2 regions of the Gallicola sp. Sow4_E12 genome follow, and region 2 is predicted to be linked to the other one. Evidence: riboswitches for the same ligand, from Rfam matches in the RefSeq annotation. Region 2 holds a riboswitch; the other holds the start of a gene.
What was found. A riboswitch is a leader RNA that binds a small molecule or an ion and turns the genes downstream of it on or off. The one in region 2 is predicted to bind thiamine pyrophosphate.

Region 1 (4,429 bases), on a different contig from region 2:
CGGCCAGTCCAATATAAAAAAGGGCTTCTACTGCCGTCCGGAAGATATAAAACTTTCCTCTGAAGGCTCCCCCTTAAAGGTCCAGTCCATAGAATATCTAGGCGATTTCGTTCAATACACTCTCCTTGATAAAGATGGCACAAAGCTTATTATGAAACAGTTCCTGCAAGAGAACACTTTAGAAATAAATAAGATCTATCCTTTCCTCATAAACTGGCGTCCCATCGACTTTAAAAGCACTCAGAGATGATTAAATGACCATCCATTTTAAAATTTTCAGATTCCTATGAATACTATCCGCCTAAACAATACCTTTCAAAAAAAGGAAAGCGAATTTTCCGCTTTCCTTTAAAAAGAAACAAGTTCTATGTTTCTTCCACAACTTCACTCTCTGAAGCCCTAGCTCAAATCAGGCATTTTGATTTGACAGCAGGTCAGCAGATCGTTCTTAACCAAATGAAAAAACACATTTGGAGAACGAGTTGCACCAGACCTACTAAGTTTTCAAAAAACAAAAATCAAGTTAGGTCTAGCTCACGCCACTCGTTTCCCAATGACGGCGTCCTTCTGTGATTGGCTAGAAACGATCGGCCCCTCTCTCACACTACACATTTTCCTTATCTCTATATCTTCTCAACCGCTTCCTTTAATCTCTTTAAATCTCCTTCCACATCTTCCGACTGCATAAGATATCTCACGACACAAACTCCATCCACACCGCTTCCTTTTAAGATATCCAAATTTTCCGCCCTAAGCCCTCCGATGGCAAATACATCGATATCTACAGCTTTTTTAATCTCTGCAAGTGTCTCTACAGAGGTTCGAACAGGATTTGCATGAGTTGTAGTATCATATATCGCTCCTACGCCTACATAATCAGCACCATCTCTTTCTGCCTTTTTCGCCGCTTCTACTGTTTTTGCTGTAGCACCAACGATTTTTCCCGGACCTAACAGTCTGCGGGCGATGGCAACAGGCATATCGTCTGCCCCTACATGAACCCCGTCGGCGCCTACTGCCAAAGCAATATCTACACGATCGTCGATTACAAAAGGAGTGCCGTAATGCCCTGCTATTTCTTTGATCTTCCTTCCTCTTTCTAAAAGCTCTGCTGTAGAACTATCCTTTTCCCGAAGCTGCAATAAAGCGATTCCTTCTCTGCAGGCCGTCTCTATTCTTTCGTAAAACTCTTTCTCCGAAAGTCCTCTGCTGTCCGTTATTAGATAAACACCCTTCTCCCTTGTTTTATACATTAAACTCCTCCCTCTCTAAATCAGCCAAATCCTCTTCTTTTAATTCTTCTAAAGCGCTTATAAAGGCAGCATAATAAAATCCAATTCCTAGGCCTTTTTCTCGTAAGCTTCGAAGGGCCTTTTCTCCGCAAACTGCATTGACTCCCATGCCATATACAGCTCCTTCATAAAGCTCTACTGTGGAAAATAGCCCTGTCAAAAGAGATCCGATACAGCCTGTTCCTGTAACCTTAGGCATATCTGAACTTCCGCCCTTTAAAACAGTCACTCTTTTTCCGTCTGTAATATAGTCTGTTTTTCCAGTGATGCATACAATTTCAGCTGTTTTTTCAGTTAAATGAATCCCTGCTTCCACCGCTTCTTTTGATTCCGTCTCCGAGTCAACTCCCCGGGCAGTATTCTCATCCTTATATAAAGCAATAATTTCAGAAGCATTTCCTTTAAGGATCGTAATTTTTCCTTCCTTCGCCAAATCATACACATAGGAACGCCTATGTGCAGAGGCTGCTGTACCTGAAACATCTAATAGAAAAGGAATACCTCGTTTCATTGCATCTTCTGCAGCGATCTTTATAGACTTTAAGCGATCCCTTGTATTGCTTCCTAAATTTCCATAGACAAGATCCGATCTTCCCGTCATCTCTTCCACTTCATCCGGATTATCCGCACAAAGAGGACTTGCTCCGAGTACAAGCGTACTATTGGCAGAAACAGCTTTCACCATATCATGGACTAAAAGATGGGCTAGAGGCTCTTTCTTCCTTAATAACTCGATCACTTTAACACCTCTTCCATCATCTGTTTAAAAAATTCTTTCTTCGCCATAATATGTACAAAGAAAAGACCTAAAAGTCCTCCGGATAAAGTGCCCGCTAGAAAACCTGGTACATATGTAAGCCACCCGATCTCTGGAACTCCCATAATAAGAGCCATCACAGGATAGGACAATAACGAACCGATGATTCCTGTTCCGATCCACTCCCCTACGGCAGCTCCCCACGGCTTTTTAATCTTCACAAAAAAGATTCCAGATAGTGCCGCTCCGAATACCGATCCTGTTATCGCCACAGGGCTAATGGCTAAAAACATCATCCGCATAATATTAATAAGAAGCGCCACAACAAAAGCTCCCGCAGGCCCTACAGTAACCGCTGCAATTACATTAATAAAGTGCTGCATCGGAGCCATCCCAGGTACTCGAAGTATCGGTGACAACACAAAACCCAGCGCAATCAAAAAGGCCATCCACAACTGTTTTCTCAAATTTTTATTCATTTAAAATTCCTCCTTTTTTCGCCGAGCAAATAAAAAAGCACCCCGAGGAGTGCAAAAAAAGGCATCTTTTTTGCTTCCTTTCGACGGCATTACCCGTGTCAAGTTCAAAGGATCCGCGCATATAGCGCATCTCAGCTTCTGCTCTCCCAGCGATTAGTATAATTGTACTCTTAGTCTTATAGAAATGCAAATCAAAACTGAATATTTTTCATATGAACTATAAAAAAATATTTTCTTTGTATCGACAAGTATTTCGCCTAGATTCTTAAGGTTTTTGCCTATGATTCAAACAATCAGAGTCTACCCCTCTACATCCGAATAAAAGGTCTTTCTTCTATCTGGATATTAAACTTCTCTTGGTCCTTATTTTTTTCATCAAAATCATAACTGGTATATCCGGACAATACCATCGGCTCGCATCTTTCATTCTTTAAAGCCTCTACAAGGTCTGTTACCGTTTTGCAATCGGAAGGTACTTTTGTGGCATAGCGTCCCAAGGCAATTAAATTATGGCAATCGCTGGCTCCGATAGGCTGAAGATCCAGCATCTTGCAATACTCGTAAGCTTTTTTATTCTCTTCTTCTGTAGAACTTCCGTTTAAAACTTCTATGCCGGCAAGACCTCTCACTCTTAAAAGATCTTCTCCCAACCCTCTAGAGTTTCCTCTAAAAGGATGAGCCGCTATACAAACACCGCCCCTGACATTTACCCAGTCGATAAAATCCTGTGCTTCCAGATGCGGTTTCGGCAATTCGTCTATCCCAAAAGCTAAAATATCTCCCTCGATAGATAAATACTCTACTCCGACAAAGATAGGAAAATCCTCCTGAGCAGAAATCTTTCTTGCATAATCCGCTAATCCGTACTTGTCATGATCTGTAATACAGATCCCGTCTAAACCCACTCTCTTCGCTTCCCGCACCATTTCTTTCAAATTCATCTTGCTGTCTGAAGAAAATGTACGCTCATGCATATGAAAATCGATTATCATATTCTCTCCTATAATATACCCTTTAAATTATCTTTGATTTTTCCCTAATTAAAGCTCTTAAATCTAATGCTTTCCATCTGTTAATAACTTGACATTATATTATAATATCACTGTAGTAATAGCAAGATGCATAATGTTGCGTAACGTTTATCAAAAGAAGAATTTTCCTATATGAAAATTTAAAGTGAAAGGGTTTCTTATTACAAAAAAAGAAAGCGAATTATTATTCACTTTCCTTTTCCTATTTCATTTTAAAAACTTTCCTTTATACTTAATCTTCTAACACTTTTATCTGAATTTCTGTTATGTATTTTTCTTTTTGGGTCTCAATAAATTGGTCAATAATATTGAAGTTTACAGATTTATCATCTAAATATAAATCTTCATACTTTTGTCTCATATTCTCTGTTGTTTCCATTATATTTTCATAAGGCCCAACATGATAACCATATAAATATTTACCTTTAGGGATAACTTTCAGCTCACCATCATGAGTATTATAATCACTATCCCTTCTGATATCTTCTAGCCTATCACCTATATATGCTCCGAAGGATTTAAATTCATTTTCATAAAACGCGATCGTTGGAAAAAAGTAAAAGGAGTCGCTTCTATAGAGTAAATCTTCTTCTATCGGCAGATAGAATCGATTAGGAAAGATATTAACTGCGGTAATATCTGTATTTAAATAAATTAACTTTTCTCGGGTAAAATTAATTTTTCGTTCAATCGCTTTTCTTATCTTAAGCAGCTCTTCGCTTTGTTTTAACAGTATTTCTGAATGCTGTTCTAAGCTTTCTAATGTCTTATCTGGATCCTTAAATTTTACATAATCAGATATATCGTCTAAAGAATAGCCTATCTTTTTAAGATATCGAATCGTTGCAAGCTCATAAATTTGACTAGAAC
Region 2 (4,429 bases):
AAGTTTTAATTTCTGCTGTAGTGTTTATATAACAGACCACTGCAAGATCTTCATACTCTTCTCTCTTCTTCTCGATACTTTTTGCATCGACCATGTGAGCCATAGGACAATCAGCATCGCTGTCAGGAAGATATACCTTTTTGTCTGGGTTTAATATCTTCGCACTTTCTCCCATAAAAGATACTCCGCAAAGAATTATGGTATCTGCATCTGTTTCAGAAGCCTTCTTGCTGAGATAATAAGAATCTCCTACAAGATCTGCAATTTTTTGTATGTCTCCATCTACATAGTAATGAGCCATAATGACGGCATTCTTTTCTTTCTTTAATTGATTTATTTTATCGATTATATTCATATTTGCACCTCGAATGTTCACTTTTTATTATTCCCATAGTTCTGAAGTATACCCTTTTGCTCCTTTACTGTCAATACAGTTAATTTCAATTATACTATATTTTCCTAATAAATCATTCTATTCATTTATCGTATATTTCAGCAATTAAGAAAAACTACGATTATCTTAAACCGCAGTTTTTCTAATATTTTCTATTTCTTCTACTTACAGAGCTTTCATCTCTTCCATCTCTTTCATCTCTTCCGCTGCTTCCAAGGGTGCAAATTTGTTTCCCAGAATACAGATCCCTGCAGATACAAAGATCGGGATCAGAAATGCGATGAATAATTTATTTTGGATAAAGAAAGGAACTCCCGATGCCACTCCCAGCACAGCTCCCAAAACTGCTGTGTTTTCTCTTAGCTTCGGACTGTATAAACCGAAGAACAGCGGAATAAATACACCTGCACAAACTAAATCCGCTACTAGGAAAAGTGTTAAAACGCTATATCCTCTCGATGCAATAAAGACAGAAATTATAATCAGTATAACTGTCATCCATCTTGCCTTCTGCAAAGAAAGCATAGATTTATTTTCTTTCTTTCTTTTAATGGCAAAGGTTGCAACCATTGCATTCAGCAAAGTATCCACAGTACTCATAACAAGAACTAAAGCTAGAATAAACGCAGCGATAATCAGTCCTGTCGGAAACAATTCATAGACAAGAGCAAACAAAGCCACGGAAGGATTATCACCTATCCCCATCCCCGCTGAGGCGATACCGATAAATCCTGTAATGAACATTATTGGAAGAACAACCAGTATACAAGCAATCAGAGATTTTTTGATCGCAGCATCATTCTTTCCAGAATAAATTCTTTGCCAGTACCCTTGATGGAATAGATTCGCAGCAAACACCCCGATACAAAGGGTTAAACCATATTCGATGCCGCCTATATTTCCAATATCAAGCAGATCGGGACGGTTCACCTGAGTTTGTCTGATAATTTCTCCCATACCTCCGCTATAATACAACACGCCAGCAGCTACAGTTAATGTTAACACAATGATCAAGACCATCTGAATTGCATCTGTAAACATAGAAGCCTTGAGCCCGCCATAAGTTGTGTAGATCATTGTCGCTGCTCCTACTAACAATGCAGTATATACTAAAGGAACTTCTGCCATTTGAAAAGCCACTTGAGCTATCGCTGTCAGCTCCGCTATTAAATGTACCAGCATATAAAATATAGATAAAAGAATGGTTAAAACGTACATTTTAGATCCGTATCTTTTCAGTGCATAATCGCTTATGGTACTACCCTCCGGAAGATAGGCTCTTACTTTAGGACTTAAGATGGAAAAAGCAAAGTAAAGACTTGCTGCCCCAAAAGCATAACCTATAATAGTAGCAATTCCGCCGATAGCTCCTGCTTCTGGAGGAGTGAATAATATAAACACCCCTATAAAAGATGCTAAAAATGTAGCAGTCAATCTTTGGGAACCTGTACTTCCTCTCGCTGTTAAATAATCATCGATGTTCTCAATTTTCCCTTTGCTGTAAACAATACCAATAAACGTAAAAATAATTACTGTAATAAGTATTAAAGAAATCACAACTGTAGATGAAATCATAATACCGCCTCCTTTTATTTTTTGCAGCTTTATAAAATCAAATACACTCAAGACATATCAAGAAAATCATTTTATCCCAAATAAAAAAACACAAATCCTGATCTAGAATTTGTGTTTTACAAGCATATAGTAAATTATAAACAAGTCGTTCACTTTCCTACGCTGGTATTATCCAGATCAGGTTAAAGGATTAAAAGATATCAGGATCTTTCTCTCAGCTGGCCTCTCCAGCACTCCTAGTGAGTATTCGATTTTCAATTTCACGAACATAGTATTATTCCGATAAAACCGCTGCTGCTTTCTATCTGAAAATTATACTACTAATCAACTGTAACATAATAAAAATAGATATTCAAGTGCCTTTAAAACATCTGCACATTTATTAGAAATCTGACCTGCCAAATTTTGCCTGTATAAAAAGGTTTATAAAAATCCCAATCCCTGCAAAAATAATATAACTGGTCTTCTTGTTCAAAAACTGAAGATAAGGAAACAATAATATCAAAAACTCTAAAGACCATCTGAGATTTCCACTTAATGGATATGCTGCCTTTGGAGAAAAAAAGATTCTCCATAGCAGAGCAAATACTGCAGCCGCTGCCACAGACAAAGAAATCTTATGCCACATCTGCTCTAGAATAATATAAGCCCATCTTACAACCAATAAAACTGAAAATATCTCTATAATAAAAGCTGCTATATCATTTATTATTAGCATTTTACGACCTCTGCTTTCTACAAGATTCCACTATGCTGTATTTTTTGGATCTACGTTTTCATTTTATCCAAAACTTTTCCGATATCACCGTAAAATAAGGATAGATTGTTTCTTGATTCCTTCTGGGATAGCTGACGTTTCAAAATATATCGATGAGTAACTTCCTATACCATACTATAGTTCACTAAGCACCCATATATAAACAGAGATTTCTCTTTCTTCTCCATCTGTCGACATTTCATGAAATTGCGTTTTGTGTATATAAAAAGCTGTTTCTGTCTGAATTTTTTTCTCCTCCTGCTAGATCAGGAGAAGGATTCATGGGGATTATAAAACGAAAAGAACTGTATAATGCTGCAATAAACAGCATGATCAGCGTTGAAGCTTTTTTCCATTTTTGAACAAATCTTTTGAACATAAAAAACACAAAGAGTCCCAAACTAATAATTAACGTCTATATCCAGACATTCGTATCTATATCCTTTCTTTTTATATTCGAATTTTCTTGTCTATAATATTTACCCTCCCATTTCACGGGATAACCGCTGACTCTAATTATCTTTTAAACTATCACGCCCTTAAGGATCTAAAGATGTTTAAATCTACACCATAAAACCATTGACCGATCCAGTCTATTGTAGTATGCTCTATATAAACCAAAATGGTTTATGGAGGTATGATATGTACGAAAAGTTTTTAGCCCTTGATGAGAATAAAAGAGACATTATTTTAAGAGCAGCACTGCAGGAATTTGGGAAATATGGATATAAAAAAACATCTGTAGAACAAATCGCAGAGTCGGCCGGCATCTCAAAATCTATGGTTTTTCATTATTTCGGCAGTAAATTAAGCCTTTTTGAATTCTTAGCATCTTTTACAGCGGATTTTGGAATTGGGATTTCAGAAAAATTCTTGGAAAATATAGAGGATTTAGATTATATCGGCCAGTATGAACGTGCCGCTAAAATAAAACTTAAAGCTTATAGAGATAATAAAGAGGCTTTTGATTTTATCGGGATGCTTTATTTAAATCCAGAAAATACACTTATTTCTACTAGGATTAAGGAAGAATTTGATAAGAATATAGAATATAGAAATAAGATATTAGAAATTCTATCCAGTTCAAAAAACGACAACTTTTTCAGAACGGATTTAAATATTGATTCTTCAAAAAAATATATTAACTGGATCATAGACGGTTATTCTGCCGAACTGACTCAACGGTTAATTGGTGAAAGCATAAGCCATAAGAATTTCGATGAAGACTGGAAAGATTTCGACAAAATGATACTAGATTTAAAAAGACTTTTTTATAAGGAGAAATATCAATGAGCGTAATTTCTTTAAAAGATGTTAGTAAAAACTTCGGAAAAACAGAAGCTCTAAAGGGAGTTTACCTTGAACTTCAAAAAGGAGAGATCCTTGGGTTTATAGGGCCTAATGGTGCTGGAAAAACAACAACTATACGAATTATCCTCGGAATCTTAAAAGGCGCAGGAGATTCAAAGGTTTTTGGACTCGACCCTTGGAAAGATGCTATAGAAATTCATAAAAATCTTTCCTATGTACCCGGGGATGTAAATCTTTGGCCGAATCTTACGGGAGGCGAAGTGATCGATTTATTCTTGAAATTAAAAAAACAGAAAAATTCCAACTATAAAGAAGAGCTTATCGAAAAATTCGATTTTGATCCTCGGAAAAAATGCAGAACTTATTCAAAAGGAAATCGGCAAAAAGTCGCC

Region 1: linked by a shared signal. The riboswitch ahead of thiW (energy coupling factor transporter S component ThiW) and the one ahead of ACTQ46_RS01895 (sodium:solute symporter family transporter) in region 2 are both predicted to bind thiamine pyrophosphate.

Annotation. Positions count from the first base shown of each region.
Region 1 covers NZ_JBQKLI010000015.1:16,731-21,159, reverse strand. Annotated here, with positions in the region: gene ACTQ46_RS08550 (ABC transporter ATP-binding protein) at 1-250, shown strand, start outside; gene thiE (thiamine phosphate synthase) at 624-1,253, opposite strand; gene ACTQ46_RS08540 (hydroxyethylthiazole kinase) at 1,246-2,031, opposite strand; gene thiW (energy coupling factor transporter S component ThiW) at 2,028-2,528, opposite strand; TPP riboswitch at 2,587-2,686, opposite strand; gene ACTQ46_RS08530 (PHP-associated domain-containing protein) at 2,837-3,520, opposite strand; gene ACTQ46_RS08525 (MerR family transcriptional regulator) at 3,792-4,429, opposite strand, start outside.
Region 2 covers NZ_JBQKLI010000002.1:144,214-148,642, forward strand. Annotated here, with positions in the region: gene nadA (quinolinate synthase NadA) at 1-355, opposite strand, end outside; gene ACTQ46_RS01895 (sodium:solute symporter family transporter) at 560-1,969, opposite strand; TPP riboswitch at 2,107-2,217, opposite strand; gene ACTQ46_RS01900 (DUF2568 domain-containing protein) at 2,352-2,687, opposite strand; gene ACTQ46_RS01905 (TetR/AcrR family transcriptional regulator) at 3,369-4,019, shown strand; gene ACTQ46_RS01910 (ATP-binding cassette domain-containing protein) at 4,016-4,429, shown strand, end outside.